Regions from separate parts of the Pseudarthrobacter sp. GQ63 genome, predicted to be linked through region 3. Evidence: riboswitches for the same ligand, from Rfam matches in the RefSeq annotation. Region 3 holds a riboswitch; each other region holds the start of a gene.
The links. Region 3 has a riboswitch for thiamine pyrophosphate ahead of AC6CHP_RS02485 (FAD-dependent oxidoreductase). Riboswitches for the same ligand answer to the same signal wherever they lie in the genome.

Region 1: linked by a shared signal. The riboswitch ahead of thiD (bifunctional hydroxymethylpyrimidine kinase/phosphomethylpyrimidine kinase) and the one ahead of AC6CHP_RS02485 (FAD-dependent oxidoreductase) in region 3 are both predicted to bind thiamine pyrophosphate.
Region 2: linked by a shared signal. The riboswitch ahead of thiC (phosphomethylpyrimidine synthase ThiC) and the one ahead of AC6CHP_RS02485 (FAD-dependent oxidoreductase) in region 3 are both predicted to bind thiamine pyrophosphate.

The regions. Positions count from the first base shown of each region.
Region 1 covers NZ_JCAXEF010000002.1:524,523-534,777, reverse strand. Annotated here, with positions in the region: gene AC6CHP_RS06950 (DUF4233 domain-containing protein) at 1-416, shown strand, start outside; gene ndk (nucleoside-diphosphate kinase) at 456-875, shown strand; gene AC6CHP_RS06940 (vitamin K epoxide reductase family protein) at 939-1,610, opposite strand; gene AC6CHP_RS06935 (Rne/Rng family ribonuclease) at 2,050-5,571, shown strand; TPP riboswitch at 5,791-5,888, shown strand; gene thiD (bifunctional hydroxymethylpyrimidine kinase/phosphomethylpyrimidine kinase) at 5,998-7,455, shown strand; gene rplU (50S ribosomal protein L21) at 7,720-8,028, shown strand; gene rpmA (50S ribosomal protein L27) at 8,090-8,353, shown strand; gene obgE (GTPase ObgE) at 8,469-10,058, shown strand; gene proB (glutamate 5-kinase) at 10,048-10,255, shown strand, end outside.
Region 2 covers NZ_JCAXEF010000001.1:906,183-916,437, forward strand. Annotated here, with positions in the region: gene AC6CHP_RS04330 (P-II family nitrogen regulator) at 1-41, shown strand, start outside; gene AC6CHP_RS04335 (glucose-6-phosphate dehydrogenase) at 181-1,584, opposite strand; gene ffh (signal recognition particle protein) at 1,702-3,285, shown strand; gene AC6CHP_RS04345 (alpha/beta fold hydrolase) at 3,393-4,124, shown strand; gene thiC (phosphomethylpyrimidine synthase ThiC) at 4,201-6,024, opposite strand; TPP riboswitch at 6,019-6,126, opposite strand; gene AC6CHP_RS04355 (amidohydrolase family protein) at 6,204-7,286, shown strand; gene AC6CHP_RS04360 (VOC family protein) at 7,387-8,262, shown strand; gene AC6CHP_RS04365 (hypothetical protein) at 8,398-8,838, shown strand; gene rpsP (30S ribosomal protein S16) at 9,054-9,476, shown strand; gene AC6CHP_RS04375 (RNA-binding protein) at 9,478-9,720, shown strand; gene rimM (ribosome maturation factor RimM) at 9,828-10,255, shown strand, end outside.
Region 3 covers NZ_JCAXEF010000001.1:499,464-509,718, forward strand. Annotated here, with positions in the region: gene AC6CHP_RS02470 (DEAD/DEAH box helicase) at 1-1,276, opposite strand, end outside; gene AC6CHP_RS02475 (RNB domain-containing ribonuclease) at 1,580-3,070, opposite strand; gene thiE (thiamine phosphate synthase) at 3,147-3,896, opposite strand; TPP riboswitch at 3,924-4,041, shown strand; gene AC6CHP_RS02485 (FAD-dependent oxidoreductase) at 4,037-5,392, shown strand; gene thiS (sulfur carrier protein ThiS) at 5,389-5,625, shown strand; gene AC6CHP_RS02495 (thiazole synthase) at 5,631-6,443, shown strand; gene AC6CHP_RS02500 (4a-hydroxytetrahydrobiopterin dehydratase) at 6,486-6,824, shown strand; gene AC6CHP_RS02505 (hypothetical protein) at 6,986-7,288, opposite strand; gene AC6CHP_RS02510 (DUF3107 domain-containing protein) at 7,326-7,550, opposite strand; gene AC6CHP_RS02515 (TetR/AcrR family transcriptional regulator) at 7,599-8,264, opposite strand; gene moeB (molybdopterin-synthase adenylyltransferase MoeB) at 8,348-9,547, shown strand; gene AC6CHP_RS02525 (glutamyl-tRNA reductase) at 9,732-10,255, opposite strand, start outside.

The sequences.
Region 1 (10,255 bases), on a different contig from region 3:
AGAAGCGCCGCTCAACCAAGGTGATGTTCGCTTCCACGGTCCTCCTGCTGGAAGCCTTCGTGATGTTCTTCGCCACCCTGGCGGTGTTCGGCCTGCGGCGGGGGGAGTTCCCGCCGGCGGTCATCCTGGGGGTGGGGATTGCGCTGTGCGTGGTGATGATTGTTGCGTGCGCCTTCCTCACCAAGCCCTGGGGCATCGGCTTGGGCTGGATCCTTCAGCTGGTCCTGATCCTCACCGGGATCTTCGAGCCGGCCATGTTCCTGGTGGGCACCCTGTTCGCGGCGGCGTGGTGGTACGGGATCCGCACAGGAATCCGGCTGGATCGGGAAGCCGGGGAACGGGCCCGCGAACAGGCTGCCTGGGAAGCCGCCCATCCGGACGGGGCCGGGCCCGGCCAGCAGCCGCAGTCCCCGTAGACTTGACCCGAAACCCCTTACCAACGCATTGGAGCAGTTGTGACTACTGAGCGCACCCTCGTCCTGATCAAGCCCGACGGCGTCGCCCGCAACCTTACCGGCGCCATCCTGGCCCGGATCGAAGCCAAGGGCTACACCTTGGCTGAGCTGAAGAAGGTTGACGCCTCACGCGAACTCCTGGAGCAGCACTATGAGGAGCACGTGGGCAAACCCTTCTACGAGCCCCTGGTGGAGTTCATGCTCTCCGGACCCGTGGTGGCGGCCATCTTCGAGGGCCACCGTGTCATCGAGGGGTTCCGTTCGCTGGCCGGCACCACCGACCCCACCACGGCAGCCCCAGGCACCATCCGCGGCGACTTCGGCCGCGACTGGGGCCTGAAGGTCCAGCAGAACCTGGTCCACGGTTCCGACTCCGCCGAATCCGCAGGGCGTGAGATCAAGATCTGGTTCCAGGGCTGACAGCCCAGGGACAGCAAAAAGCCCCTGGTTCGTCGGAACCAGGGGCTTTTTCCGTCAGCAGGCCTAGAATCCTGAGGTTCCGGCGAACACCTGGATGAAGGCGAAGAAGATGGTGGCGATGACGGCCACGTACAGCAGGGCGGTGATGATCCAGCCGGAGTCACCCAGGATGCGGGCGGCGTTGGCGGGGGCAGGGATGACCCCGGCGCTGATGTTCCGGATGGTCACCCAGACAAAGAGCGGGATCATGGCCGCCCAGACAACCATGCAGAACGGGCACAGAATGTGGATGACGTAGAGGGCCTGGGACCACAGCCACACCACGAACGCGAAACCGAGCGTGACCCCGGCCTGCAGGCCCAGCCAGTACCACCGCGCAAATTGGGCGCCGGCCAGCAGTGACATGCCCACGGTGATGGTGATGGCGAACGCCACGATGCCGATAAACATATTGGGGAAGCCAAACAGCGAGCTCTGCCACGTCTGCATCACCTGGCCGCAGGAGATCCACGGGTTCACGTCGCACACCGTGGTGTGGTTGGGGTCCTTGAGGACCTCCAGTTTCTCCAGCACCAGGGTTCCGGAGGCCAGCCAGCCGATTATCCCGGTAATGACCATCAGCCAGCCGAGCGGCCGGTCACGGGTCATCGGCGGGCGGGCTCCGGCTGTACTGCTGTCCGGATCCACAGTCCGTTCCGGCGCGTGGGTGCCGCTCAAGGGGGAGATGCTGGGCATTGGCAAGGCGTCCTTTTCATCGGGTGGTCCTTGCCCGATTGTAACGCCGGACGCTGGAAAGACCTTCCAGGAAGGGGAACAAGTGCTGCTGCTTCCGCCGTGGAATAGCCGGGGTATGAGAGAATGAACGTGGCTGGAACCCGATCCACATTCGGAGTCCAGTCCGACAGCTTGTTCGCAAGACCGCCCATGATGAGCAGCGCAGGCTTTGGATTCTTCGATCCGAACTCCGCAACTCCATGGGGCGGCACCTGGTTGTGGCGTGTGGAACAACGGGTTCTGGAACATCCTGCCGGCCCCCACGGGCTGCCGCACCCCACTGCCGGTGCGAACCTGGGGGTATCCACTTGACTTCTGTCAACGCCTGCGGGTTTTGACAATATGTGCCCCAATGGGTGCCGGATGTGGCGGTACGTCAGGGGCAGGAGTGTTGCCACATATGGATAATGAACAAGTTTTAGCCGTTAACGATGAAGCAGCGTCCGTGGACGCCGACTCCGCGCCCAAGAAGGCCCCCAGGACCCGGCGGAAGGCCGCTCCAAAAACCGGCGAGGCCGTGGCCACTGAGGCTGCCCCCGACGCCGTCACCACAGAGGCCGGGGCCGCAGAAGCTGCGGCAGACGAAGCCAAGGCGCCCGCCCGCCGGAGCCGTTCGCGGAAGAAAGTCGAGACCGCCGAGCCGCTTCCCGTCTTTGCTGCGGAGGCCGGCGCTGAAGCCGGGGGCACCAACAGCGCCACCGACGACGGCGCGCAGCAGGCGCTTGCCGCTGGGCCTGCAGAGGTTGCCGCGGAAGAATCGAAGCCCGTCCGCCGCCGCCGGGTTGCCACCCGCAAGACGTCCGCCCCCGCCGTCGCCGTCGCGGAGGAAACGCCGGCAGGGACGCCTGCGCCGGCCGAGACCGCACCCACCGATACCGCACCCACCGAGACCGCACCGGCTGACACCGCGTCAGCTGAGCCCGCGGCGCCCGGCACCGCTGCGGCGGCCGCCAGCACTGCACCGGCCGCCGCCGATGCGTCCGCCGGCACTGAAGCAGCAGCTGAGGCTGCAGCCCAGGCACCCGCCGCCAAAGCCACCACCGATTCCGCACAGCCCACGTCCGCCGTCGAGCCTTCCGGTACAGGCGACGCCAATTCTCCTGCCGGGACCGAGGCCGGCGCTGCCGGGTCTTCAGCCCCCGCCGGCCCGTTCGGGTCCCTTTTCATGGAACCGGGTTCTCCCACGTCGGTACTCTTCCAGGCTCCGGACCTCAGCACTGTCGTCCGGCCCGCACCGGCAGCAGCTGAGGAAGCCGAGGAGGACGACGCCGAGGACGATTCGGACGACGCCGGCAACCGCCGGAGGCGCCGCGGGCGCGGCCGCCGCGGCCGCAGCAGGGCCGGCGAGCGTGACGGTGAAGATGCCGACAGCGCCGCTGCTGCAGACAGCGACGCCGCCGAGGACGCTGATGAGGACTCCGCCGGGCAGGCCGAAGAAGGCGTGACCTCCCGTCGCCGCCGCCGCCGCCGCCGTGGCGACCAGGACCTCGAACTCACGGGCGGGGAAGACGACGATCCGCCCAACACGGTCACCCGGGTCCGCGCCCCGCGCGCCGTCAGCGAGCCGGCCGTGAACAACCGCGTCACCAGCGTCAAGGGCTCCACCCGCCTGGAAGCCAAGAAGCAGCGCCGCCGCGAATCACGCGATACCGGCCGCCGCCGTACCGTCATTACCGAAGCCGAGTTCCTGGCACGCCGGGAATCCGTGGACCGGCAGATGATCGTCCGCCAGCGCGACGACAGAATCCAGATCGCTGTCCTCGAAGACGGCGTCCTGGCCGAGCACTTCGTGTCCAAGACCCAGCAGGACTCCCTGATCGGCAACGTCTACCTGGGCAAGGTCCAGAACGTCCTGCCGTCCATGGAAGCTGCCTTCGTGGACATCGGCCGCGGCCGCAACGCCGTGCTGTACGCCGGCGAGGTCAACTGGGAGGCGGTCAACCTTGAGGGCAAGCAGCGCCGCATCGAGAACGCGCTGAAGTCCGGCGACACCGTCCTGGTCCAGGTGACCAAGGACCCGGTGGGCCACAAGGGCGCGCGCCTGACCAGCCAGATCTCCCTGCCCGGCCGCTACCTGGTGTACGTTCCCGGCGGCTCCATGACCGGCATCTCCCGGAAGCTGCCCGACGTCGAACGCAACCGCCTGAAGCGGATCCTCAAGGACCGCCTTCCTGAGCACGCCGGCGTGATTGTCCGTACGGCTGCGGAGGGCGCTTCCGAGGAAGAGCTGACGCACGACATCAACCGGCTGCGTGCCCAGTGGGAGGGCATCGAAAGCCAGTCGAAGTCCACCAAGATCCTTGCCCCGGAGCTGCTCTACGGCGAACCGGACCTCACTATCAAGGTGGTCCGCGACGTCTTCAACGAGGACTTCTCCAAGCTGATCGTTTCAGGCGAGGAAGCCTGGGACACCATCGAGGCGTACGTCACCTACGTCGCCCCGGACCTGGTGGGCCGCCTCGAGAAGTGGACCAAGGACCAGGACATCTTCAGTGCCTGGCGGATCGATGAGCAGATCCACAAGGCCCTGGAGCGGAAGGTCTTCCTGCCCTCGGGCGGCTCGCTGGTGATCGACCGTACCGAAGCCATGACCGTGGTGGACGTCAACACCGGCAAGTTCACCGGCAGCGGCGGCAACCTGGAAGAAACAGTCACCAAGAACAACCTGGAAGCTGCAGAGGAAGTAGTTCGCCAGCTCCGCCTCCGCGACATCGGCGGCATCATTGTCATCGACTTCATCGACATGGTCCTTGAGTCCAACCGGGACCTGGTCCTGCGGCGCATGGTGGAGTGCCTGGGCCGTGACCGCACCAAGCACCAGGTTGCGGAAGTCACCTCCCTGGGCCTGGTGCAGATGACCCGTAAGCGCATGGGCACGGGGCTCCTTGAGGTGTTCGGCGAGCAGTGCGAAGCCTGCGCCGGCCGCGGCGTGGTCACCCACGATGACCCGGTGGAACACCGCCGCGCCAACATTGTGGCTGCCGAGCATCACGTGCAGCGTTCCGAGCACCGCCCGGAAGCACGCGCCGAGGGCAACCGCATCGAGGCTCAGCGCACGGACAGCAGCCAGCCGGGTGTCCGTCCTGACAGGAAGCGCCGCCGCGGCCGCGGCGGCCAGCAGCCGGACGCAGCCCCGGCAGCTGCCGTCCACGTCCACACGGTCCACCCTGATCCGACGGACGCCGAGCGGCATGCGAAAGCGGAGGCCACCAGGCTGGCCCTTGCCAACATCGCGGCGGCTGCCCATGCAGCCCACCTGCATGACGACGAGTTGGCCGCCGCCAGGCAGGCAACGCAGGCCCAGCCCGCAGTGCCGGCTGAAACGGAGAAGCACGACGGCGATGCGTCCAGGCCCGCTGCCGTCCTGACCTTTGGCGGGGAGAAAGTCGTCCTGCCCTTCGTGGAGCACGCAGAGGAGCAGCAGCCAAAGCCTGCGCTCACCCTGGACCGCCTGGCTGCAGCCTTCGCCCACCTGGGCGAGCCCTCCCCGACAGCCGGCACGCCGGCCGAAACGCCGGCGCGGCAGCCGGTACAGCGTGGGGCTGAAGAGGCTCCCCAGCAGGCTCCTGCCCCGGAGCGGACCCCCGAGCCGGTGCAGGCCCCGGAGCAGCGGGAACCGGCCAACGTCCAGCCGCAGCAGCGGCCGGTGGCTGCCGCAGCGGAGAAGGACTACTCCGACCACACCCTGGAGCAGTCACGCCCGCGCAGGGCACGCCGCAATCGCAGTGCCAGCCGCGCACAGGGAGCAGCCAACGAGACCTCGGTCCAGCAGCACGAGAACGTTCCCGCCGCCGCGGCCGGGCATTCCCACGCCGCCAAGGCACCGGGAGCGGACCAGGCGGCTGCCTCAAAGCCGGCCGGCGACAAGCGGCCGGACGCCCCGATTATCCTCGGCGTCGGGGTCCCTGCCTCAGAGCTCTAGGAATTGGAGCTGCCAGGAACGGAGCTCCTGGAATCCCGAACCCAGGGCGGGCATTAACCGGATGCCCGGCCAGCCACAGACAGTGGCCGGCCGGGCATCCGTCATTTAAGGCGCGTTCCGCAGCGCTCGTGAACACCCGGTATTGGACACCGGCGATCCACCCCGCTCCGGTCGCACTGTGTCACCTTCACGCTGTGGACCGCAAAAAAGCTAGGCTGGGGAACCGACACGGGGTGCCGCGCAGAGAGCCGGCTGAGATCCAGACCCGTTGAACCTGTCCGGCTAGTACCGGCGAAGGGATGTCTCTTGTCTTCCACCTTTGCACTGCCCACTGCCACCAGCCAGGGCACACCCGCGCCTGCTCCCGGGCCCGCAGCTGTTTCTGCCTCTGCAGCCCCCGCCCGCGAGTACCGCGACACGCCCCGGGTGCTTTCCATTGCCGGATCCGATCCTTCCGGCGGGGCCGGCGTCCAGGCGGACCTGAAAAGCATCGCCGCCCACGGCGGTTACGGAATGGCCGCCATCACCGCCCTCACAGCACAGAACACCCGCGGCGTGCGCGGCGTCCACGTTCCCCCCGCCAACTTCCTCACCCAGCAGCTCGATGCCCTGAGCGACGACATCAGTATCGACGCCGTGAAGATCGGAATGCTGGGCGATGCCGGGGTGATCGACGCCGTCCGTGCGTGGCTCGAAAAGGTGCGTCCCGCCGTCGTGGTCCTGGACCCTGTCATGGTGGCCACCAGCGGCGACCGGCTCCTCCAGGAATCCGCCGAAGCCGCGCTTCGCGGCCTGCTGCCGCTGGCACACCTCATCACGCCCAACCTGGCTGAACTCGCCATGCTTGTGGGCGGCGACGTGCAGGAGACCTGGGAAGGCGCCCTGGAACAGGGCCGGAATCTTTCCGCCGCCACGGGAGCCACGGTTCTGGTCAAGGGCGGGCACCTCGTAGGGGCCGAATGCCCCGACGCCCTCGTTAACACCGCAGGCCTGTTGTCCAGGGACGTGGTGGTGGTTCCCGGACAGCGGGTGGCAACAGTGAACAGCCACGGCACCGGATGCTCCCTGTCGGCGGCCATGGCCACGGTCCAGGCCCGGGTGGGGGACTGGGAGGCAGCCCTGCGCGAGGTCAAGCCCTGGCTTGCCGGCGCGCTGGAGGCCTCGGAGACCCTGGAGGTGGGGACTGGCAATGGGCCCGTGCACCACTTCCATCACGTGCCCGCGGTGCGCGGGAAGGGGAGCTTCGCGGCGCAGCTCTGGGCGGGCGCCGCAAAGGACCTCGAGGACATCTACGCGCTGGACTTCATCCGCGGCCTGGTTTCCGGCAGCCTGCCGGAGAAGGAGTTTGCCTACTACCTCGCCCAGGACGCCATCTACCTCAACGGCTACTCACGGGTGCTCGCGCGGACAAGTGCACTGGCCCCCACCGAAGAGGAGCAGCTCTTCTGGGCACGTTCCGCCGCACAGTGCCTGGAGGTGGAGTCTGAGCTGCACCGCTCCTGGCTTAGTACACGGACCGTTGAGCCGCAGCTGGGACCCGTGACCAAGTCCTACGTGGACCACCTGACGGCGGCATCGGCGTCGGGCAGTTACGCGGTGCTGGCCGCAGCAGTCCTGCCCTGCTTCTGGCTGTATGCCGAGGTGGGCACAACACTCCACGCCCAGTTCGTGGCTGCCGGGGAACCAGGCGGCCACCCCTACGCCGAGTGGCTGCGCACATACGCGGACGAGGACTTCGTTGCCGCCACCCGCACGGCGGTTGCCATGGTGGACGGGGCCGGCCGCGCTGCTTCCGCGGGGGACCGGGATGCCATGGTGACGGCGTTCAGGCAGTCCTGCCGCCTCGAAGTGGACTTTTTCGACGCGCCGCGCATTCATTCCTGACACCTGGTGGCGCGTCCCGCCGGTACTATGGTGGGGCACAGGTAAGGGCGTGGACCTGGGCTGTGGTGCCTATCACAGACAACCCGCCGGAACCAGCCTCATTTGCGGCCGAAGCCAAAACTAGCGTATTCTAGATCTTCGGTGCTTACGCCAACACTTGGGTTATGACCCCACGGCGTTGAGGCACAGCGAGAGCCCACCCAATCATGGAACCGGGTTCCGCACGCAAATTTGTAATAAACGTCGAGAGAAGTGAGTTCCCAAGTGGTGTACGCGATTGTCCGCGCAGGCGGCCGCCAAGAGAAGGTTTCCGTTGGAGACTTCGTTACCCTGAACCGCGTCGCCGGTGGAGCTGGCAGCACCATTCAGCTGCCCGCACTGCTCCTGGTTGACGGTGACAAGGTCACCTCCGCCGCTGCTGACCTGGCCAAGGTAACTGTTACGGCTGAGATCCTCCAGGACCTCCGTGGTCCTAAGATTGTGATCCAGAAGTTCAAGAACAAGACCGGTTACAAGAAGCGCCAGGGTCACCGCCAGGAACTGACCAAGGTCAAGATCACTGGTATCAAGTAACCTTCCGTTACTGTTCAGGTTTTTCAGCAGATTCCCCAGAATTTAGAGGCAGGCATTTCAGATGGCACATAAAAAGGGCGCGAGCTCCACTCGCAACGGTCGTGACTCCAACGCACAGTACCTTGGCGTCAAGCGCTTCGGCGGCCAGGTAGTTTCCGCCGGCGAGATCATCGTCCGCCAGCGTGGCACCCACTTCCACCCGGGCGCCGGCGTTGGCCGTGGCGGCGACGACACCCTGTTCGCACTGACCCCGGGCGCCGTTGAATTCGGTACCCGCCGCGGTCGTCGCGTCGTCAACATCGTTGCTGCTGCAGCCGCAGAGTAACAACCAGATCTGAAGCGGTGGAGCGGGCCATATGGTCCGCTCCACTGTTCTTTTAACCGCATTACAATCATCTTGGCGCCCCGGGCGTCCAGGAAACAGCACTGAGGAGATCCACGTGGCCAGCTTTGTAGACCGGGTAGTACTGCACGTATCCGGCGGTACCGGCGGCCACGGGTGCGTCTCCGTCCACCGCGAGAAGTTCAAGCCGCTGGGCGGGCCCGACGGCGGCAACGGCGGCAACGGCGGCGACGTGATCCTTCGCGTGGACCACCAGACCACCACGCTCCTCGACTACCACCACGCACCCCACCGCCATGCCACCAACGGCGGCCCCGGAATGGGCGACTGGCGCGGCGGCAAGCACGGCGAGACGCTCATCCTTCCCGTCCCGGACGGCACCGTGGTCAAGTCCAAGGACGGCACCGTCCTCGCGGACCTCGTGGGCGAAGGCACTGAATACGTTGCGGCGGCCGGCGGCATCGGCGGCCTGGGCAACGCCGCGCTCTCCTCCCAGAAGCGCCGTGCGCCCGGCTTCGCCCTGCTCGGCATCGAAGGCGAATCCAGCGACGTCGTCCTGGAACTGAAGTCCATTGCGGACATCGCCCTGGTGGGTTTCCCGTCCGCCGGAAAATCGAGCCTGATCGCGGCCATGTCCGCGGCCCGCCCCAAGATCGCCGACTATCCGTTCACCACACTGGTCCCCAACCTTGGCGTTGTGCAGGCCGGCGACGTCCGCTTCACCATTGCCGACGTGCCCGGGCTGATTGAAGGCGCCAGCGAAGGCAAGGGCCTGGGCCACCACTTCCTGCGCCACGTGGAGCGCTGCGCGGCCCTGGTCCACGTCCTGGACTGTGGCACCCTCGAGGCAGACCGCGATCCGCTCTCGGACCTGGCCGTCATTGAGGCCGAGCTGGAAAAGTACGCCGTGGACATGAGCTACGCAGGCCAGGACGGCGAAGTGGTTCCGCTGAACCACCGCCCCCGCCTCGTGGCCCTGAACAAGGTGGACCTGCCCGACGGCAAGGACATGGCAGAATTCGTCCGGCCGGAACTTGAGTCCCGCGGCTACCGGGTCTTCGAAATCTCGGCAACCAGCCACGAGGGCCTGCGCCAGCTGGGCTTCGCGATGGCCGAAATCGTGCAGGCAGCCCGGGACGCGGTGGCAGCCGCGCCGCCCAAGGTCCAGCCCGTGGTCATCAAGCCCCGCGCCGTCAACGAAACCGGCTTCCGGATTCGCCGGGAGGAGAAGGGCCTTGAGCCGTTGTTCCGCGTGCTGGGCGAAAAGCCGGTGCGCTGGGTCAAGCAGACCGACTTCACCAACGAGGAAGCCATCGGCTACCTGGCCGACCGCCTGGCCAAGCTCGGTGTGGAAACGGAACTGTTCAAGCAGGGCGCCAAGCCCGGCGATACGGTTGTTATCGGCGAGGACGACGGCGTCGTGTTCGACTGGGAGCCCACCATGATGGCAGGAGCCGAACTGCTGGCCTCGCCCCGCGGTACGGACGTCCGTTTCGCCGACATCGGCGACCGACCCACACGTGGGCAGAAACGTGACGAGCAGCAGGAACGCAAGGACGCCAAGGCCGCTGCCCGCGCCGAACTCGAAGCGGAGCGCAAGGCCGGCATCTGGACCGAATCCGTGAGCAGCCGCAGGGTTGCCAAGCCGCTCAAGGAGAGTGGACTGGGCGCAGACGATGACATCTAGGGCTGCGTCCGCGGAACCGCTGGCGCGGTCCGTGGACAGGAGCGTGCTGGCCAACGCGCACCGGATCGTGGTCAAGGTGGGCTCGTCGTCGCTGACCAGCATCAAGGGCGGCATCTCGGAAGAATCGCTGACCGCTCTCGCGGACGCGCTGGCCACCAAGCGCAACACCGGGACAGAGATCATCCTGGTTTCCTCCG
Region 2 (10,255 bases), 410 kb from region 3:
TCCGGGTCCGCACCGGTGAACGCGGCGTCGCCGCAATCTAGGGCCGGCGGTACTCCACGGAAATATCCGTGAACAGCAAGAAGAGCGGGCAGGAACCCCCAGGGTTTCCTGCCCGCTCTTCCGTTGTTTAAGGCAGCGCCGCAGATCGGCGGCTTGGCCGCCGCCCCAAGCCGCTGCGGCTCAGTCCCCGGGCACCGCGGTGGGCCAGGCTGCGGGCCCGGCAGAGCCGGCGTCGTACTCTTCCAGGGGGACCGAGTCCTGCTGCCAGGCGTGCAGGACCGGCTCTACTATCCGCCAGCACTCCTCCGCCGTATCTCCGCGGACGGACAGCAGCGGGTCGCCCGCCAGTACCCCCTCCAGGACTTCGCCGTAGGGGAGGAGGTCGGAGCCGCTGAGCTCGGTTTCCAGGGTGGCCCGGCTCAGGCTGAAGATGTTCCCGGGCCCGTTCACGTCGACGTCGAACCTTAGGGTGTCCGGGCCGAAGCCGATGCGCAGCTTGTTGGGGGAGTCCACGCCGGTGAAGCCCCGGGGCAGGTGGGGAACCGGGCGGAAGGTGACCACTGCCTCCTTCCGCTTGGCGCCCAGTGCCTTGCCGGACCGAAGAATGAACGGGACCCCGTTCCAGCGCCAGTTGTCGATGTTGACCTGGATCTCGGCCAGCGTCTCCGTCCCGCGTTCAGCGTCCACGCCTTCCTCCCGTGCGTAGTCGGGTACGTCCTTCCCTCCTGCCTGGCCGGCTGTGTAACGTGCCCTGCGGGTGGAACCGGCATAGGGCTCCGGTACGCTGCTGGCCCGGAGGACGGCGGAAATGGCATCCCGCAGGTCCCGTTCACCGATGGTGGCCGGAGGCTCGATGGCCAGCAGGGCCATGATCTGCAGCAGGTGGCTCTGGATCATGTCCCGCAGTGCGCCGGCGCCGTCGTAGTAGCGGGCCCGCCCCTCCAGCGCGAGGTCCTCGTCGAAGATGATTTCCACCTTTTCCACGTGGTGCCGGTCCCACACCGGTTCCAGGAAATTGTTGGCGAACCGCAGGCCCAGGATGTTCAGCACCGTGGCCTTGCCCAGGAAGTGGTCCACCCGGTGGACATGGTCTTCGGGGACCAGCCGGACCAGGGTCTGGTTGAGCGAGCGGGCCGAGTCCTCACTGGAACCGAAGGGCTTTTCCATCACCAGCCGCGTGCCCGGCGGGACCTGCTCCGGCCGGAGGGACTCACAGGCAAGCTGGCTGATGCGCGGCGGCAGGGCGAAGTAGACGGCGGTGGGTCCCTCGAGCGCCCCAAGAAGCGAGGCCAGCGCTCCCTCGGCGGTGACATCCAGCTGGTGGTATACCGTTTCCTTCTCAAGGGACTGGAGGGCCTCCTTCCCGTCGGCGGCTGCGGACCCGGCGGCTGCCTCGAAGGACGCATGCACCCGTTCCCGCCACTGTTCCGGGGTCCAGGGATCGGATCCGGCCCCCACCAGCCGGAGGCCCGCAGCACGCCCCCTCGCCACCAGGCGCGCCAGTCCCGGCAGGAGCAGCCTGCCCGTCAGGTCCCCCGAGGCGCCGAGGATGAGCAGGGTCTTAACAGTTGGTTGGCTCGTCATTTGGCCAGCATGCCACCTTGCGGGCCCGGCTTGGTACCCTAGATAGTCGAGTCCCGATCATCAACAGCCTTTGATCATCCACTGCCCTGATCATCCACTGAAAGAAGTGCACGTCGCGTGTTCAATTCACTCTCTGACCGGTTGACAGCAACCTTCAAGAACCTGCGCGGTAAAGGCAGGCTTACCGAAGCCGACGTCGATGCCACAGTCCGCGAGATCCGCCGCGCCCTTTTGGACGCCGATGTTGCCGTTCCAGTTGTCCGTGAGTTCACCGGCCGGGTACGGGAACGCGCCCTGGGCGCTGAGGTCTCCGGTGCACTGAACCCGAGCCAGCAGATCGTCAAGATCGTCAACGAGGAACTGGTGGAGATCCTCGGTGGTGAAACCCGCCGGATCCGCCTGGCCAAGAGCGGCCCCACCGTCATCATGCTGGCCGGCCTCCAGGGTGCCGGCAAGACCACCCTCGCCGGAAAGCTGTCCAAGTGGCTGAAGGCACAGGGCCACAGCCCGATGCTCGTGGCCTGTGACCTCCAGCGCCCCAACGCCGTGACGCAGTTGCAGATCGTGGGCCAGCGCGCCAAGGTGCCCGTCTTCGCACCGCACCCCGGCGCCACCTACACCGAGCTCGAACACCCTGCCGGGGACCCGGTTGAGGTTGCCCGCGCCGGTGTGGAGGAAGCACGCCAGAAACTCCACGACGTCGTCATCGTGGACACCGCCGGCCGGCTGGGCGTCGATGCCGACATGATGGAGCAGGCGCGCCAGATCCGCCGCGCCATCGTGCCCAACGAGGTCCTGTTCGTCATCGACTCGATGATCGGCCAGGACGCCGTGAACACGGCGCTCGCTTTCGACGAAGGCGTCAACTTCACCGGCATCGTGCTGTCCAAGCTCGACGGCGACGCCCGCGGCGGTGCCGCCCTTTCCGTCGCGTCAGTCACGGGCAAGCCGGTGATGTTTGCGTCCACCGGCGAGGGCCTGGACGACTTTGAGCTTTTCCACCCGGACCGGATGGCCTCGCGCATCCTGGACATGGGTGACGTCCTCACCCTGATCGAGCAGGCCGAGAAGTCCTGGGACAAGGACGAAGCCGCCCGGATGGCGAAGAAGTTCGCCGACCAGGAGGACTTCACCCTTGACGACTTCCTGGCCCAGATGCAGCAGATCCGCAACATGGGCTCCATGAAGAAAATGCTCATGATGATGCCGGGTGCCCAGAACATCCGCCAGCAGCTGGAGCAGTTCGACGAGCGCGAGATCGACCGCGTGGAGGCCATCGTCAGGTCCATGACGCCGCATGAGCGCGTGGCCCCCAAGATCATCAACGGCTCCCGCCGTGCCCGCATCGCCCGCGGTTCCGGCGTCCACGTTTCCGAGGTCAACGGCCTGCTGGAGCGCTTCGCGCAGGCCCAGAAGATGATGAAGAAGATGGCCCAGGGCGGGATGCCGGGCATGCCAGGGATGCCCGGGATGCCGGGGGCCGGCGGCGGTGCCCGGAAGAACGCCAAGAACGCGCCCAAGAAGAAGGCCAAATCCGGCAACCCGGCCAAAGCCGCGCAGGAGCGCAAGGACGCCGAGGCCCGCCGGGCGAACGCCGCCAAGGCGCTGCCCACCGGCGCAGCTTTTGGCCAGCAGGCGGGCGACTTCGATCCCTCCCAGCTGAACCTGCCCAAGGGCTTCGACAAGTTCCTCGGCAAGTAGCCATCCCCCTCTCCCAGCTAGGTAGCGCCAGGTGTCGTTTTGACCGTTCATAACGACACTTGGCGCTACTTGGTTGGGATACCGGTGCCGTGGAATAGGGTTGGGTCATGTTCAAGCAGAGGGTAGTGTTCGCGCACGGCGCGGGCAGCTTCGGCGCCGCAGCCTGGCCCCGCCAGCACGGGATAGCCCTGTCCTACGATGCCCTGTTCCTGCGCCGCCACGGCTTCGATCCCGTTGCCGAACCCACTGCGTCCTCGTTCGCGGAGGACACGCGCATCCTGCTGGAATCCCTTGGGGACGACGGCCGGGGCACCGCCGGCGGGCACGTCGTGGCGCATGCGCAAGGAGCCATCTCCGCCATGATGGCCGCCGTCGAACGTCCGGACCTTGTGTACTCGCTGACCCTGGTGGAGCCGGCCTGCCTGTCCCTGACCGCTGAACTGCCGGCCACGGCGGCGCACATCGGGCTGATGCAGCCCCTGTTCAACGCCCGGCATCAACTCAGTGACGAGGATTTCCAGCGCGAGTTCGTCCGCAGGGTCTATGCCACCGACCTGCAGCAGCCGGTGACTGCCGAGGAGAAGCGTTCTGCCAGGCGGCTGCGGCTGCAGGCGCCGTCCTGGGAAGCCCCGCTGCATATCGTTCCCGGCGTGCCCACGCTCGTCCTGACAGGCGGCTGGGAGCCGCTCTACGAGGAGATCGCCGGCTACCTCCGTGAGACCGGGGCGGATCACCGCACGGCCGCCGGCGGCCACCGGCCCCACGACTCCCCGGAAGGGGACCGCATCATCCGTTCGTTCATCAGCGACTCAGGCCGCGTGGAGGCACGCGCCTCCTGATCCCGCCCGAACCTGCCCTCCACAGGAGCCCGTCCGGCCGGCCCCCAATGACCAGCCGGACGGAACCTGCAGGCTCCTACCGCCCCGGCGGAACGCTCAGCTCCGGCAGATAAACTTTCCCGCCGGCAGCCAGGAATTCTTCGCTCTTGCCCCGCATGCCGGCTGCCGCTTCAGCAAGGGCTGCCTGTGCCTCCGCGGATCCGTATTCGTCCCGGATGTCCTGGCTGATCCGCATGGAGCAAAACTTGGGCCCGCACATGGAGCAGAAGTGGGCCGTCTTGGCCGGTTCGGCCGGGAGGGTCTCGTCGTGGAAGGCCTCGGCCGTCTCCGGGTCCAGCGACAACGCAAACTGGTCACGCCAGCGGAACTCGAAGCGTGCCTTGGACAGTGCGTCATCACGTTCGTGGGCGCCCGGGTGGCCTTTGGCAAGGTCTGCCGCATGGGCAGCGATCTTGTACGTGATCACCCCTGTCTTGACGTCGTCCTTGTTGGGCAGCCCCAGGTGTTCCTTGGGCGTGACGTAGCACAGCATCGCCGTGCCGTAGCGGGCAATTTCCGTGGCTCCAATGGCGGAGGTGATGTGGTCATAGCCCGGGGCAACGTCGGTCACCAGCGGGCCCAGCGTGTAGAACGGTGCGCCCTTGCACAGCTCCTGCTGCCGTTCAACGTTCTCCCTGACCAGGTGGAACGGAACGTGTCCAGGACCCTCCACCATCACCTGGACGTCGTACTCCCAGGCACGCTGCGTGAGCTCGGCGAGGGTGTCCAGCTCGGCAAACTGCGCGGCGTCGTTGGCATCCGCCGTCGCGCCCGGCCGCAGGCCGTCGCCCAGGGAAAACGCGACGTCGTACCGCGCGAAGATCCCGCAGAGCTCGTCGAAGTGCGTGTAGAGGAAGTTCTCCCGGTGGTGCGCCAGGCACCACCCCGCCATGATTGATCCGCCGCGGGACACAATGCCGGTGACGCGGTTGGCGGTCAGGGGAACGTACCGGAGCAGCACGCCGGCGTGGATGGTCATGTAGTCCACGCCCTGTTCGCACTGTTCGATGACGGTGTCGCGGAAGATCTCCCAGGTCAGGGCGTTGGCCTCGCCGTTGACTTTCTCCAGGGCCTGGTAGATGGGGACGGTGCCGATCGGGACAGGCGAGTTGCGGATGATCCATTCCCGGGTGGTGTGGATGTCCTCGCCGGTGGAGAGATCCATGACGGTGTCGGCGCCCCACCGGGTTGCCCACTGCAGCTTGTCCACCTCTTCGGCGATTGAACTGGTCACTGCAGAGTTGCCGATGTTGGCGTTGATCTTCACCAGGAAGGCCTTGCCGATGATCATCGGCTCGGATTCGGGGTGGTTGATGTTGTTGGGAATGATGGCCCGTCCTGCGGCGAGTTCGCTCCGGACCAGTTCAACATCGCAGTTTTCCCGCAGCGCCACGAAGCGCATTTCCGGGGTTATGACGCCCTGCCGTGCGTAGTGCATCTGTGTCACGGTCCGTCCCTCGACGGCGCGGCGGGGCACGGGAGGCGCTCCCTTCCACTCCGCGCTGGCGGCGCCGCGGCGCACGGCCGAGCGGCCGTCGTCGAGCAGGTTCCTCTCCCTGCCGCTGTACGCTTCCGTGTCTGCCCGCGCCTCGATCCAATCCTTGCGGAAAGGAGGAAGACCCTGAACGGGGTCGCTCCCCGGACCGGCCGTCCGGTAAGTCCGGAACGGCTGGTTCGGAACGCCGTTGGGGGACGGCTCCAACGCGATTTCCGTCACGGGAACACGGATACCGGTCCCGGCGTCCTCGAGGTAGGCCAGGGAATGGGATTTCAGGGATTGCGTCACCGGGGGCGGGTTCCCGTCAGTGGTGGCACCCGGGGTGTTGCGGGCAGGGTTCAGCTGCTGATTTGGTGTATTCAAGGAATACTCACTTCCTTCGCCGGCATTACCCGGACAGGTTCGACGGTCGCAGGCTGCGTCAGCCCGATCTCAGCCCCTGCAGGGGCACCCGTGTGGTCAAGATGAAAGCTACCACAGCCTTTCTTTCGGGGCTTGTCACATTGCCGGTGCTAGCCTGACCGGGCAGGAAAGAGGTGCACATGGCAGAAATCATCGAGTTCACGGGGACGGTCCTGACCGGACCCGGGAGTGGACAGCGCGGACTGTGGTCTGTTGACGGGCGCCTGACGTTCCGCCGGCCGGCAAAGGCCCCGGACCGGATCCTGGCGGGATGGGTGCTGCCGGGCTTCGTGGATGCCCACTGCCACATCGGGCTCGGCGTGGGAGGGGCGGTGGATGCTCCGACCGCCGAAGAGCAGGCGCGGACGGACCTGATGGCCGGCACACTGTTGATCCGTGACGCAGGTTCCCCTGCTGACACGCGGTGGCTGCAGGACAGAAAAGACGTCCCGGTGCTGATCCGCGCCGGACGCCACGTTGCGCGCACGCGCCGGTACCTGCGGGGTTTCGCTGAGGAAGTCGAACCGGAGGGCCTGGTGGAAGCTGTCCGTAAACAGGCCAGGGAAGGCGACGGATGGGTCAAGCTCGTGGGGGACTGGATTGACCGCGACGCCGGCGACCTCGCGCCGTCGTTCCCTGCCGCCGTCGTCCGCGATGCCGTCCTGGCCGCCCATGACGAAGGCGCACGCGTTACCGCCCACTGCTTCGCGGAAGAGACGCTCGGTGACGTGCTGGACGCCGGCATCGACTGCGTCGAGCACGCCACCGGCCTCCTGCCGAGGCACCTGCCCAGGTTCGTGGAGCAGAAGGTGCCCATTGTGCCCACCCTGGTCAACATCGCCACGTTCCCGGACATTGCTGCCCAGGCGGCGCCCAAGTTTCCGCGGTATGCGGCGCACATGCGTTCACTGTGGGAACGGCGGAAGGAACGGGTGCTTGAGGCGTTCGAGGCAGGCGTGCGGATCTACGCCGGGACCGACGCCGGCAGCGTGATCAGGCACGGCAGGATCGCCGACGAGATCCTGGCCCTCCATGCTGCGGGCCTGCCCATGGCGTCTGCCCTGGACGCCGCGTGCTGGAGTGCGCGGGAGTGGCTGGGCGCGGACGGCCTGGAAGAAGGGGCGCGGGCAGATGTTGTCGTGTGCCGGGAAGACCCGCGGAAGGTACCGGAGGCGGTCCATGGCCTGGCGCACGTTGTCCTGGGCGGTCGGGTCATCCGCTGAAAAGATATCCGGCCCGGGACTTGGAATAAATTGAAGCTTCAAGTAATTTTAAGAGTGTAAGGGCTGCCGACCGGAAGGCCCACAGCACCGGGAGTTATCAATGACTGCACAAGCCGCAAGCCAGGACCTTCTGCCTGCCGACCTCGCCATGGGCACCGTGATGCTCAAGGTGGGCGACATGGAGGTGATGACCGATTACTACCAGCGCGCCCTCGGCCTGGAGGTCATTGCCGAGCAGGACGGCGGAATCTACCTCGGCCGGCTGCAGAAGCCGCTTGTGCACCTGGCTCCCGCGCCCGGGCTGAACCTTCCGGGCAGGGGAGAGGCCGGCCTGTTCCACACTGCGCTGCTGTTTGAGAACCAGGCAGACCTGGCCGCCACCATCGCCACCGCCGCCCGGTTCGAACCGCGCTCGTTCACCGGCAGCGCCGACCACCTTGTCAGCGAAGCCTTCTACTTCAACGACCCCGAGGGCAACGGCATCGAGCTCTACTGGGACAGGCCGCGCAGCAACTGGTCCTGGAACGGCACTGACGTGGTGATGGACAGCCTGGCCCTCCCGCCGCAGCGGTACCTCGAGCAGCACCTGACGGAAGATTCCCTGGAGCGCCAGCTCGGGTCCGTGGCGGGCGTCGGCCACGTGCACCTCCAGGTGGGCGACGTCCAGACGGCCCGCGACTTCTACGTGGGGACCCTCGGCTTCGAGAAGACCGCCGGCTGGCACGGACAGGCCCTGTTTGTCTCTGCCGGCCGCTACCACCACCACATGGCCATGAACGTCTGGAACAGCCGCGGGGCGGGACCGCGCAAGGACACCCTCGGCCTGGGCGAGGTCCTTATCGAGGTGCCGTCAGGGGACGACGTCGGCTCCCTCGCCGACCGCCTCAAGGTCGCCGGCGTTGCCGCGCACCACACCGGAGCCGAACTCCGCTTCGGGGATCCGTGGCGCAACCGCATCCGTGTGGCTGTGCGCTGAGCACCGGCTGTGCCACGCATGATTCCAACCGGGCTGAATCCGAACTGGGCTGAATTCGAACTAGGCTGAATTCGAACGGCCGGGCAGGAGCAGCCTCCCGGCGGCACCACCGCCAACGGAATGAGGGCAATCCCCATGGGCTTCACCGAGATCTTTGTTGCCACCCACGACGCAGCACTGAAGCGTGCCGGCGTCCTTGACGGCGGCGGCAGCGCTCCCGCAGGTGACGCGGTCCGGATCCCGGACATCAGCGATTTCGAAGTGGAGCAGCTGGGCGACCTGGCCGGTACCGCCGTGCACGCCGGAGGAGCGGATTACGAACTGACCATGGTGGATGTGGGCAGCGATTCGCTCCTGGCCGTGCCCCCGGCCATGGTGCGCGCCCTGGCGGACCTGCTGTCCTATGAAACCGAAGGGGAAGGCGACATCCTCGAAGAGGTTGCCGAACAATGGGCCGCGCAGGATGACATGCCGTTCGGCGCTGCAGAGGCGCGGACCTACGTGCAGCGGCTGGCCGAACTCGCCAGCGGAATTGACGACTCGGAGCGCACCGGCCTGTACGTCTGGTCCGCCTGAGCTGATCCGGCCGGAACCTCCAGCCGGCGTCGCCCGTGTCACGCCGCGCCGAGTCGAAATCCTGGCGCTGATCTGGCACAATAAACAGGTACTCGATCTGCGTGGCCCCTCTCTCCGCGTCTGGATCCTGTCCTTCGAACCCGCAAGTACGGCCCGCCCCACGGGTGCAGAACGCCGGGTTCACCCCCTTTTCTGAAACAGGAGTGACCACAACAGTGGCCGTAAAGATTCGCCTTAAGCGCTTTGGCAAGATGCGCGCACCGTACTACCGCATCGTCGTCGCGGACTCACGCACCAAGCGTGACGGCCGCGCCATCGAAGAGATCGGCAAGTACCACCCCACCGAAGAGCCCTCATACATCGAGGTCGACTCCGAGCGTGCCCAGTACTGGCTGTCCGTCGGCGCCCAGCCGTCCGAGCAGGTTGCCGCGATCCTCAAGATCACCGGCGACTGGCAGAAGTTCAAGGGCCTGCCGGGCCAGGAAGGCACCCTGAAGACCAAGACTCAGAAGGAAGCCTTCGTCGCCCCGGAAAAAGGTTCCGTGATCATCCCGGAAGCCATCACCAAGAAGGCATCCAAGTCTGATGCAGCCGAAGCTCCCGCCGAGGCCGAAGCAGAGACCACCGAGGCTGAGTAGATTGCTGGCAGAAGCGCTGGAACACCTGGTCCGCGGAATCGTTGATTCCCCGGATGACGTCAAGGTCAGCTCCAAGAACAACCGCCGCGGGGACACCCTCGAAGTGCGCGTTCACCAGGACGACCTCGGAAGGGTGATTGGCCGCCAGGGCCGCACGGCGCGTGCACTGCGCACCGTGGTGGCAGCCCTGGCCGGTGGCGAGCCGGTGCGGGTCGACGTTGTCGACACCGACCGCCGCCGCTGAGCGCTCGGCACTATTCAGTTTTAGCTCCGGCCCCTCCACCCATGCGGTGGAGGGGCCGGAGTGCTTTTACCAGAGCACCGAAAACCACATTCAACACAGAGGAACACATGCAGCTTCAGGTGGCACGAATCGGCAAACCGCACGGCATCCGCGGCGAAGTGACGGTCCAGGTCCTGACCGACGCCCCTGGGGACAGGTTCGTGCCGGGCACCGAGTTCGTGGTTGAGCCGGCGTCAGCGGGCCCGCTCACCGTAATCAGCGCCCGCTGGAACAAGGACATCCTGCTGCTGGGCTTTGACGAAATTGGGACCCGCAACGAAGCGGAAACCCTCCGGGGCGCCAAGCTTTTCATCGAAACCGAGGAGCTGGACGAAGACGACGACGAAGGCTGGTACGAGCACGAACTCGTTGGCCTGGAGGCCAGGATCGGTCCCCGCGTGGTCGGCAAGGTCACCGCACTGAACACCATGCCTGTCCAGGACCTGCTCATGGTCACCACGCCGGAGGGCAAGGAAATCCTGGTTCCCTTCGTGGA
Region 3 (10,255 bases):
CAAAAAGATGCGGAGAAGAGGAGTAGGTTTCAATGGGCTCCGGCACGCTCAGGCCCAGGGCTTTGTTGATCAGTCCCCAGCGCGGCATGTCGTCCCAGTCCACGAAGGTCACGGCGGTGCCCTTGTTGCCGGCACGGCCGGTGCGGCCCACCCGGTGCAGGTAGATCTTTTCGTCTTCCACGCACTGGTAGTTGATGACGTGGGTGACGTCGTCCACGTCGATGCCGCGGGCGGCGACGTCGGTTGCCACCAGGACGTCCACCTTGTTGTTGCGGAAAGCCCGGAGCGCCTGCTCGCGTGCGCCCTGCCCCAGGTCGCCGTGGATCGCGGCGGCGGCAAAACCCCGGTCCACCAGTTCCTCGGCGACCTTGGCCGCGGTGCGCTTGGTCTTGGTGAAGATGATGGTCCGGCCGCGGCCCTTGGCCTGGAGGATGCGGGCCACCACTTCGATCTTGTCCATGCTGTGCGCACGGTAGATCAGCTGGCGGATATCCCGCTTGGTGAGGCCTTCGTCATCCGGATCAGCAGCACGGATGTGGGTGGGCTGGGTCATGTAGCGGCGGGCCATGGCAATGACGGGGCCGGGCATGGTGGCGGAGAACAGCAGGGTCTGGCGGACTGCCGGCGTGGCCGCGATCAGGGTTTCGACGTCGGGCAGGAAGCCGAGGTCAAGCATTTCGTCGGCCTCGTCCAGGATGACGACCTTGACGTTTTTCAGGCTCAGGTGCTTCTGCTTGTAGAGGTCGATGAGGCGCCCGGGGGTTCCCACCACAACCTCCACGCCATTCTTCAGGGCTTCCACCTGGGGCTCGTAGGCCCGGCCGCCGTAGATGGTGGCGATGCGTGCGTTCCTCTTGCGGGAGGCCGTCTGCAGGTCGTTGGCCACCTGCACCGCGAGTTCACGGGTGGGAACGATGACCAGGGCCTGCGGTGCGCCGGGGACAGCGAGCTTTTCGTAGCCGGCGTCGTCCCGGCCCACCACCCGCTGCAGGGCGGGGATGCCGAAGCCCAGGGTCTTGCCGGTGCCGGTCTTCGCCTGGCCGATGATGTCGTGGCCGGAGAGGGCCACCGGCAGGGTCATGGCCTGGATGGGGAAGGGATGGGTGATGCCGGCGTCCGCGAGGGATTCCACGATGTCGGCGCGGACGTTGAAGTCCGCGAAGGACTTCTCCTCAATCTCGTGCGGCTTCTCGTCGGAGATGATGGTCTCTTCCGGCTCGATCGTTTCGGTGCCGGAGTCGTCCGTCAGGAGCTGGTGGGTATGCAATTCACTCACGTGGAGTTTCCTTATTCATTTGGGCATTGGCGCTGCCTGCTCAACGGGCCGGCCCAAGGCCGTTCCGGAGCACGCTCAGGCGCGCAAGCAATTCCAGTGGAAGCCGATCGCGGGCTATCTAAAATGCTGGCACTGGTGACCAGCGGGTGTATCTCAAGATCGCGTAGGGGCGGGCTTGTTGGTTTCAAATCAAGGAAATCAACGACCGGGCATCCATTTCTACCTCTTCAGTCTAGCCGCACGGGGACGGAAACCCGGCTTTGGCCCGGTGTGCCTGCCTACCCGCAGGAAGAACCGCCCCTCTCAGGACAAGGACGGGACCAGCTCGAAATGCACTTCCCGGGTGGCAATGTCGGAGGACACCAGGCGTACCCGGACCTTGGTTCCGGCCACCAGTTCGCCGGCACAACGGGCCGTGACGGCAGGCTCGGCCATCTGGATGATGCCCGAGCCGCCGTTGCCGTTGCCGTTCTTTCCGTTGCCGCCGTTCCCGTTTTCCTTCTGGGGCTTGGATCCGGAGATCACGATCGCGTCGAACTCCTGTCCGATGTGGTTCACGAGGAGCGCCGCCTCCACTGTGTCCAGGGCCAAGCGTTCCATCCGGGACGCCAACTGGTCCGAGCTGGCCATGATCTCGGGAAGCGACGGCAGCGCCTCACGGACCCAGCCGGGCACCTCGCCGCCGTTGCACAGGGCCTCGCAGGTCACCAGGACAAAGCGGTCCACCAGGCGGCGCAGCGGTGCGGTGGTGTGGGCGTAGGCGGCCCCGATGGCTGACTGCACGGCGTCCTCAGGGACCGTGCCGTCGAACGCCGTATACGCCGCACCGCGGAAGAGCATTCCCGCTGAGTGCATGATGGCCAGCTGGCGGGGATCGGTGGGATCCAGGCTGCGGAGGTATTCGCCGTAGCTGACCTCACCGTCCCAGGGCTTCCCAAGTGCCTCCGTCTGGAGCCGGAAATGGTGCAGGGAACGCTCGTCCGGTGAGGGCATGGTGCGGAGGATGCCCACTTTGCCGGCCAGCATGAGCTGCGCCGCCGCCATTCCCGTCATGAGCGAGATCTGGGCGTTCCAGTCCTCCACCGGAAGCTGCGGGGCCGCGGCAATCCGGTAGCCGCCGTCGGGAAGCTGGACAATCTCCTGGTCCGGCATGTTCAGGCTGGCACCCTCCCTGGCACGCTCCAGCTCCACGCGCTTGAGCCCCACCTCTTTGAGGAGGACCAGGACGTCTGAAGGGCTGCCGCCGTCCAGTTCCGCCTGGGCACCCTTGTAGCTGAGCTTGGCGCGGCTGCGCATCCGAGCCCGCCTGACCGTCACGGTTGTGACCTCGGCGCGGGCATCAAGGCGGAAGTCCCACACGAACGCGGAACAGTCCTGCCCCGGCAGGAGGCTTCCGGCGCCCTCGCTGATGACCTCCGGGTGCAGCGGAATGCGGCCGTCCGGGGTGTAGAAAGTCTGGCCGCGGCGCCGCGTCTCGGCATCCAGGGGACCGCCGGGAGCCACGAATGAGGGCACGTCGGCGATGGCGTAGAGCACGCGGTAGCTGCTGCCGTCCCGTTCAATGTGGAGCGCCTGGTCAAGGTCCGTGGACGACGCCGGATCGATGGTGATGAAGTCGATGCCCGTCAGGTCATGGGACGGCAGCTGCAGTGCCGACACCGCGGCCTCGGCGTCCTCCACGGCATCTTCCGGGTAGTCGCCCGGCAGCTCAAGCTCCGTCCGCAGGGCGCTGAGTGCAGCCTCGAGGGCGTTGGTGTGCTCGTGGACACTGGGGGCCAGCCGATGATGTGACACGAAAATCAGCGTAGCCCGAATTCCGCGAATAGTGCAGGGAACCGCCCGCGGGATGCGCCGCAGATCCGGCGCCGCGTCACGGGCGGGCGGCGTCCAGCGCGTCGAGCAGCGATGCGGCTGCGGCTGCCGGATCGTCGGCTTCCGTAATGGCCCGGACCACCACGATCCTGCTGGCCCCGGCTTCCACCACCTGTTCCACGTTGCCGTGGTCTATCCCGCCGATCGCGAACCAGGGCACGCCGCCGTCGGACTGTCCCTGCCCCTGCGCCGCTGAAGCGGCGGCCGCATACGTCACCAGGTCCAGGCCGACGGCGGCGCGGCCGGGCTTGGTGGGTGTTGCCCACAGCGGGCCTACGCAGAAGTAGTCGAGCGCCGCCGGGCCGGCGGCCGCGGCCAGGGCGGCATCCACCTGTTCAGGGCTGTGGCTGGACAGGCCGATGGCGGCGTTCCCGTTCAGCAGCGTCCGGGCTGCCTTGAGGGGAAGGTCTTTCTGCCCGATGTGGAACACCGGCGCTCCTGACAGCACGGCAATGTCGGCGCGGTCGTTGACTGCCCATAGCCTGCCGTGGCGGACCGCCGCCTCCTTTAGGATCGCTAAAAGTTCCAGCTCCTCGGCGGCTTCGATGGACTTGTCCCGGAGCTGGATGATGTCCACGCCGCCAGCGAATGCGGCATCCACGAACTGTTCGAAGTCGCCCCTGCTGCGGCGCGCGTCCGTGCAGAGGTAAAGGCGCGCACTGTGCAAACCGGCGCTGCCCTCCGCGTTGATAAAGGCGTCTGTTCCGGACGGACGGGAAGCGGCGGCAGGGGGGTGGGACACATTCATGGGAGCCAGCCTAATTCCTTTACACTGGGCTCGTACTGCGGGAGCCGCGGCAGCTGTCACAAAGCGCCGGGCTGAGAGGGCGTCAGAGCCGACCGCTTGACCTGATCCGGTTAATACCGGCGTAGGGAAGGAGACTACCGATGCCTGACGTGCATGCCGTAAGCGGCCCCCCGTCTTCCGGCTCCACAATCACAACCGACGTTGCGGTGATCGGCGGAGGAGCCATCGGCCACGGCATCGCCTGGGAGGCGAGGCGGTCGGGCCGTTCGGTGGTGGTGATCGACGACGCCCCCGGCTCCGGAGCCAGCTGGGCGGCCGCAGGGATGCTTGCGCCGGTGAGCGAACTGCACTACCAGGAGGAGGACCTCCTGGAACTCATGCTCGAAGCCTCCGCCCGCTGGCCCGGTTTCGCTGCGGACCTCGCTGCGGCCGCGGACTCGGATCCCGGATATCTTACGACGCCGACCCTCGCCGTGGGTGCCGATGCCGCGGACAGGCGGGCGCTGCTGGACCTGCGTGCCGTCCAGCAGGCCAACGGCCTCACGGTTGAACCGCTCACCATCCGCGAGGCCCGGCGCCGCGAGCCCCTCTTGAGTCCGGGCATTGCCTGTGCGCTGGATACGCCGGGGGACCACCAGGTGGACCCCCGGCTGCTGGTGGCCTGCCTCCGCCGGGCCCTGGCGGGGGGTGCCCGCGCGACCGTAAGCGGCGTTGCCCGCGCCGCAGAGGGATTCGCCGTGCCGGACAAGGCAGCCGGCCTGCTCTGGCAGGACGGGGCCGTAGCCGGGGTAGCCCTGGAGGGCGGGGGTACCGTGCTGGCCGGGGAGACGGTGGTGGCCAACGGACTGCACGCCCCGGGACTCACCGGACTGCCAGTGAGCCTGCACCTGCCGCTGCGGCCGGTCCATGGGGACATCCTTCGACTTGCGGTACCGGCGCACCTCAGGCCCCTGGTGACCTCCACCATCCGCGGACTCGTGCGCGGTGTCCCCGTATATATCGTTCCGCGGCAGGACGGAACAGTGGTGATCGGGGCAACCCAGCGTGAGGACGCGTTGGGCAGGGGGGCGGGCTCCAGCGCCGGGGCGGTATCGGCAGGAGGCGTATACCAGCTTCTCCGCGATGCCCAGGTGCTGGTGCCCGCGGTCGCTGAGCTGGAGCTGCTCGAGTGCACGGCCCGCGCCCGGCCCGGCACACCGGACAACGCCCCGCTGCTCGGAAGGGTGCCGCTGCCCGGAGGACCTGAGGACCGGCAGACGGCGTCTGAAATGCCCGGCGCCCAAGGGTCACGCCACGTGCAAGGGCTCATCATTGCCACCGGATTCTTCCGGCACGGCATCCTGCTCACCCCGGCTGCGGCCGCAATCTGCCGCGAACTCATGGACGGCATCGAGGACCCCCGGTGGGCCCCGTTCAACCCCGGCCGGTTTCCCGCTGCTCCCTCCCACCTGGTTGAAGCGGCTGCAACCCCACCCAACACCCAGGAGACAGCATGAATATCACCCTGAACGGAACCGGCCACACCGTGGCCAACGACGCTTCCATCACCGCGCTCGTCAGCGAGGTCACCGGCCGTCCACTGGCCGCGGACGGCCGGGCCACGGACGGGCGGAAGCTGGGTGTGGCCGTAGCCCGCAACGCCCAGGTGGTGCCCCGGAGCCTGTGGTCCGCCACGGCGCTCGCCGAGGGCGACGACGTCGAACTTGTCACGGCAGTACAGGGAGGCTGACCACCATGACCGGAACCACCATCACCAACAGCCAGCTCTCCGGCGTCCAGGACCCCCTGGTGATCGACGGCGTCCCACTGGCATCCCGGCTCATCATGGGCACCGGCGGCGCGCCCAGCCTGGACGGCCTGGGCGCCGCACTCCTGGCCTCCGGCACCTCACTGACCACCGTGGCCATGCGCCGCTATTCGCCGGATGAGGCGGGTTCGCTGTTCCAGCTGCTGGTGGACCACGGCATCCGGGTCCTGCCCAACACCGCGGGGTGTTTTACTGCACGTGATGCTGTGCTGACCGCTGAACTGGCACGGGAGGCCCTGGAAACCGACTGGGTGAAGCTTGAGGTCATCGCCGACGAACACACCCTCCTGCCGGACGCCGTGGAGCTCGTGGACGCCACAGAGCAGCTGGTCAACAGGGGATTCAAGGTCTTCGCGTACACCAATGACGACCCCGTGCTGGCCCTGCGGCTGGAGAACCTCGGAGCCACCGCTGTGATGCCGCTTGGCTCGCCCATCGGCACCGGCCTGGGCATCCTCAATCCGCACAACATCGAGCTCATCGTGTCCCGGGCCTCGGTACCGGTGGTGCTTGACGCGGGCATCGGCACGGCCTCCGACGCAGCCCTCGCCATGGAACTGGGCTGCGACGCCGTGCTCCTGGCCACGGCGGTGACCCGGGCGCAGAACCCTGCCCTGATGGGGGAGGCCTTCAAGCACGCCGTCATCGCCGGTAGGCTGGCGAAAGCGGCTGGTCGCATACCCCGCCGTGAACATGCGCTGGCGTCGTCGGCAATGGAGGGCCGGGCCGAGTTCCTGTAGGCCCGCCTTCTGCCGGCCGGCGCCCTGATCCCAGGAGCAGCAGTGGCCGGCAAAGATGCACTTCCCCCGGAACGGATCGACGAAGCCCTGGCTGAACTGCCTGACTGGCGGGCCGGCAACGGCGGGCTGGTCACTGTCTTCAAGATGCCGACGGCGGCTGCCGCACTTGAGCTGATTGCCGCCGTCGGACGCCTGGCCGAGGAACAGAACCACCATCCGGACCTCGACTGGCGTTACAACCGCGTCTTTATCCGTTACACGTCCCACGACGCCGGGGGACAGGTGACCGGCCGGGACCTCGCCGCAGCCGCAGGAGCAAGTGAAGCAGCGGCAGCGGCGGGCGCCAAGGCAGAGCCGGCAAAGTACGTGCAGGGGCATTAGCTGGCTGCGCAGCGTTGGTTGCCCCCAGCAGAACAGTCGGGTCGCTGAGCGTCCGCGCCACCAGCCCCTGTGTCCTTAACCGGCGGTGGCCGCCACCCCCAAGGGGATAGCGGCCACTGCCGGTGGGCTTGAAGTGCGCTGCACGAGGTGCCCGGCAGGCCTCAGGCCCGAAGGATTGCCGTGAGCCGTTCTGTATCCTGGCGCGCACGTGAACGGCCCAGGTAGATGGCGGCCGCCGTTGCGGACGCGGCTCCGAGCACGATCGGCAGGACCCAGGGGATCCAGGTGCGTCCCGGCAGGTATCCGAATCCGGCGGCCATCAGGATGATCCATGCCAGGGCTGCCACGGCCACGGAAACCCCGGCGGGCACGCCAGCCCCGTACTTGGCATGCCGCTTGTCGTTTGCCCAGACAATAAAGCCTGCGGCGGCGGCCGCCAGTACAACAATGGTCAGCGAAAGCATGGTCCTCCTTGGGCTACGGGTGGTTCGTCGGCAGGCCCTAGAACTGGCCGAAACCTACGCGCCGTGCCTCTTCGGCTCCGATCTCCACGTAGCCCAGGGCGTTTCCGGGAACAATGATCAGGCGTCCCTTGTCATCCTTCAGGCGGAGTTCGCTGCCCTTGGTGATGGCAGCCTCCACGATCTTGGCTACCGAATCCGCATCCTCGTTTGATTCCAGGACAATTTCGCGGCCGATATTCTGAACGCCGATCTTAATTTCCACAGGGGCCTCCCAGCCATTCACGTTCGTTGGTTATGTCTTATTTGTAGTCTAGGACTCTTTGGGGAAGCGAGAGATTCCGCGCCAAGCTAAACGGTAGATGAGGTCGCTGGCAACATCGAGGTCCAGGTTGCCGTCCGTTTCAAGCCAGTAGCGGGCACTGACCTGCGCCATTCCAGCGAGTCCCCGGCCCAGGAGCTGCGCCTCCAGATGGGGGAGCTTGGTGTCCTCGGCGATGACGCGCGCGATGGCGTCGGCAAACGTCCTGTTGAAGGTTTCCAGCCGTGCGCTGACGTCCGGGTCATTGACCAAGTCCGACTCAAACACCAGCCGGTGCGCCTGGTCATCGTTGGCGATGAACTGGAAGTAGGCCCGCATGACGGCCTGCACGCGCTCGTCATTGTCCGTGGTGGAGTTCAGGGCCCCCAGCATAAGGTCCGTCAGGGACGCCAGGTGGCTCTCCAGCAGGGCCAGGTACAGCTCCCTTTTTGAGGGAAAGTGCTGGTAGAGCACCGGCTTGCTGACGTGGGCCGTCTCGGCGATTTCATCCATAGCTGCACCGTGGTAACCGTTGGCCACGAAGACTTCCTGGGCTGCCATGAGGAGCTGCGCGCGCCGCTCGTCCCGGGGAAGCCTGGCTGACCGTTGGCCTGCAGGACGCGAGGGAGCTTGCGGTTCGGCGGCCGGCGGGCGGTTAGCCCGTGCTTCATGGACCACGGTTGTCCTTCTTTCGTTGCAGTTACCTCCACTTTACTGCGGGGTAATATGACCGGGCGGTATCCCGGGGCATACATTGAAGTATGGCTTCGACAATCAGCGCAAATGTTTCATCTGTGTCCCTGGATCCGCTGGTGGAACCGGCAGCCGACCTCACCGCCGCAGAGGTGGAACGCTACTCGAGGCATCTCATCATCCCCGAGATTGGCGCCCTCGGGCAGCGGCGGCTCAAGAACGCAAAGGTGCTGGTGATCGGTGCCGGCGGGCTCGGGTCCCCTGCGCTGTTGTACCTTGCCGCCGCCGGCGTGGGCACGCTGGGAATCATCGACGACGACGACGTTGACCTCAGCAACCTGCAGCGCCAGGTCATTCATGGGGTGGCAGACGTTGGCCGCCCCAAGATCGAGTCGGCACGCGATGCCATCGCCGCGTTGAACCCCCAGGTGGACGTCCGGCTGCACCATGTCCGCCTTGATGCCACCAACGCACTGGAACTGTTCGCGGGCTACGACCTCATCCTCGACGGTGCTGACAATTTCGCCACCCGCTACCTGGTAAATGACGCTGCCGCCATCCTGGGCAAGCCCTACGTCTGGGGCTCCATCTTCCGTTTTGACGGACAGGTCAGCGTGTTCTGGGAAAAGTACGGGCCCACCTACAGGGACCTCTACCCTGAGGCGCCCCCCGCGGGCTCTGTGCCCTCCTGCGGCGAGGGCGGTGTGTTCGGCATGCTGTGCGCGGCCGTGGGGTCGCTGATGGTGACTGAAGCGGTCAAGCTGATTACCGGCGTCGGCCGTTCCCTGCTGGGGCGGGTAGCGCTGTTTGATGCGCTGGGCGGTAGCTGGCGGGAGATCCGCGTATCCAAGGACCCGGCGGCGGAGCCGATCACGGAGCTGACGGACTATGAGGCCTTTTGCGGGATTGCGCCGGCAGAACAGGCGGACACCGAACATTCCGTCACGGCCGCGCAGCTCGCCACCATGCTGGCCTCGCGGAAGGCAGGCCTCAAGGACTTTGACCTGGTGGACGTGCGGGAACCGGGCGAGCACGACATTGTCCGCATCGACGGCGCTGTGCTGATCCCGCAGGGCAGGATCCTCGCGGGGGAGGCCTGGAAGGAACTCCCGCAGGACCGGGACATCGTGTTCCACTGCAAGGCCGGCACGCGGTCGGCCAACGTCCTCGCCGCGGCCAGGAAAGCGGGCTACCAGCGGGTCAGCCATCTCGACGGCGGGATCCTCGCCTGGGTGCGCGAGGTGGAACCCAACAAACCCGTCTATTAGGACGCTCTCTCACTTGATGTCGGTTAAATCGAAACGCTCTCTCACCTACCGCGGGAAAACCCGAAACCTTCTCTCACCTGCCAGCAGAGGGTGAGAGAGGGTCGCCGGGAACAGCGCGTCAAGTGAGAGAGCGTCGGTAAAAAGGGCGCAGGATGTGAGAGAGCGTCGCCGGGGGAGCGGCGCGTCAGGCGGTTTCGAGGCCCCGGTGGTCCACCGGGCATTCGGCCTGCGGGGCGGCGGCGGCCGGCTGCTCCACGGTGATGCCGTAAAGGGCTTCAAGGGCTGCAACGTAGTCGTCCTGCTGGCCGTTGGCGGCAAGCTCGCGGGCGCGCACCGTAGGTACATGAAGGAGCTGCTTGACCATACGGCGGAGCGCGAATTCCACTTCCTCTGCGGCGGCCGTGCAGCCGTGCCGGGCCCTGACCTTTTCCATTTCCGCGTCCAGGACACTCATGGTGTGCCGGCGCAGGGCAACGATGGCGGAGTCCACGGACCGGACCTCGCGCTCGTGCTCGAAGGCCTTGGCGGCGCCACTGACGATGCCGCTGGCCTGGGCCAGCGACTCGGCCTGCTCCTGGGGCGCCGCAAGGCGGACTGACTCCAGGGTGAGGAGCTCCACGCCGTCCAGTTCGCCAACGCCGGGGTCGAAGTCGTGGGTGAGTGCGAGGTCGATGGCAATCAGCGGCTGCGGGGAATCCGCCCGGACGT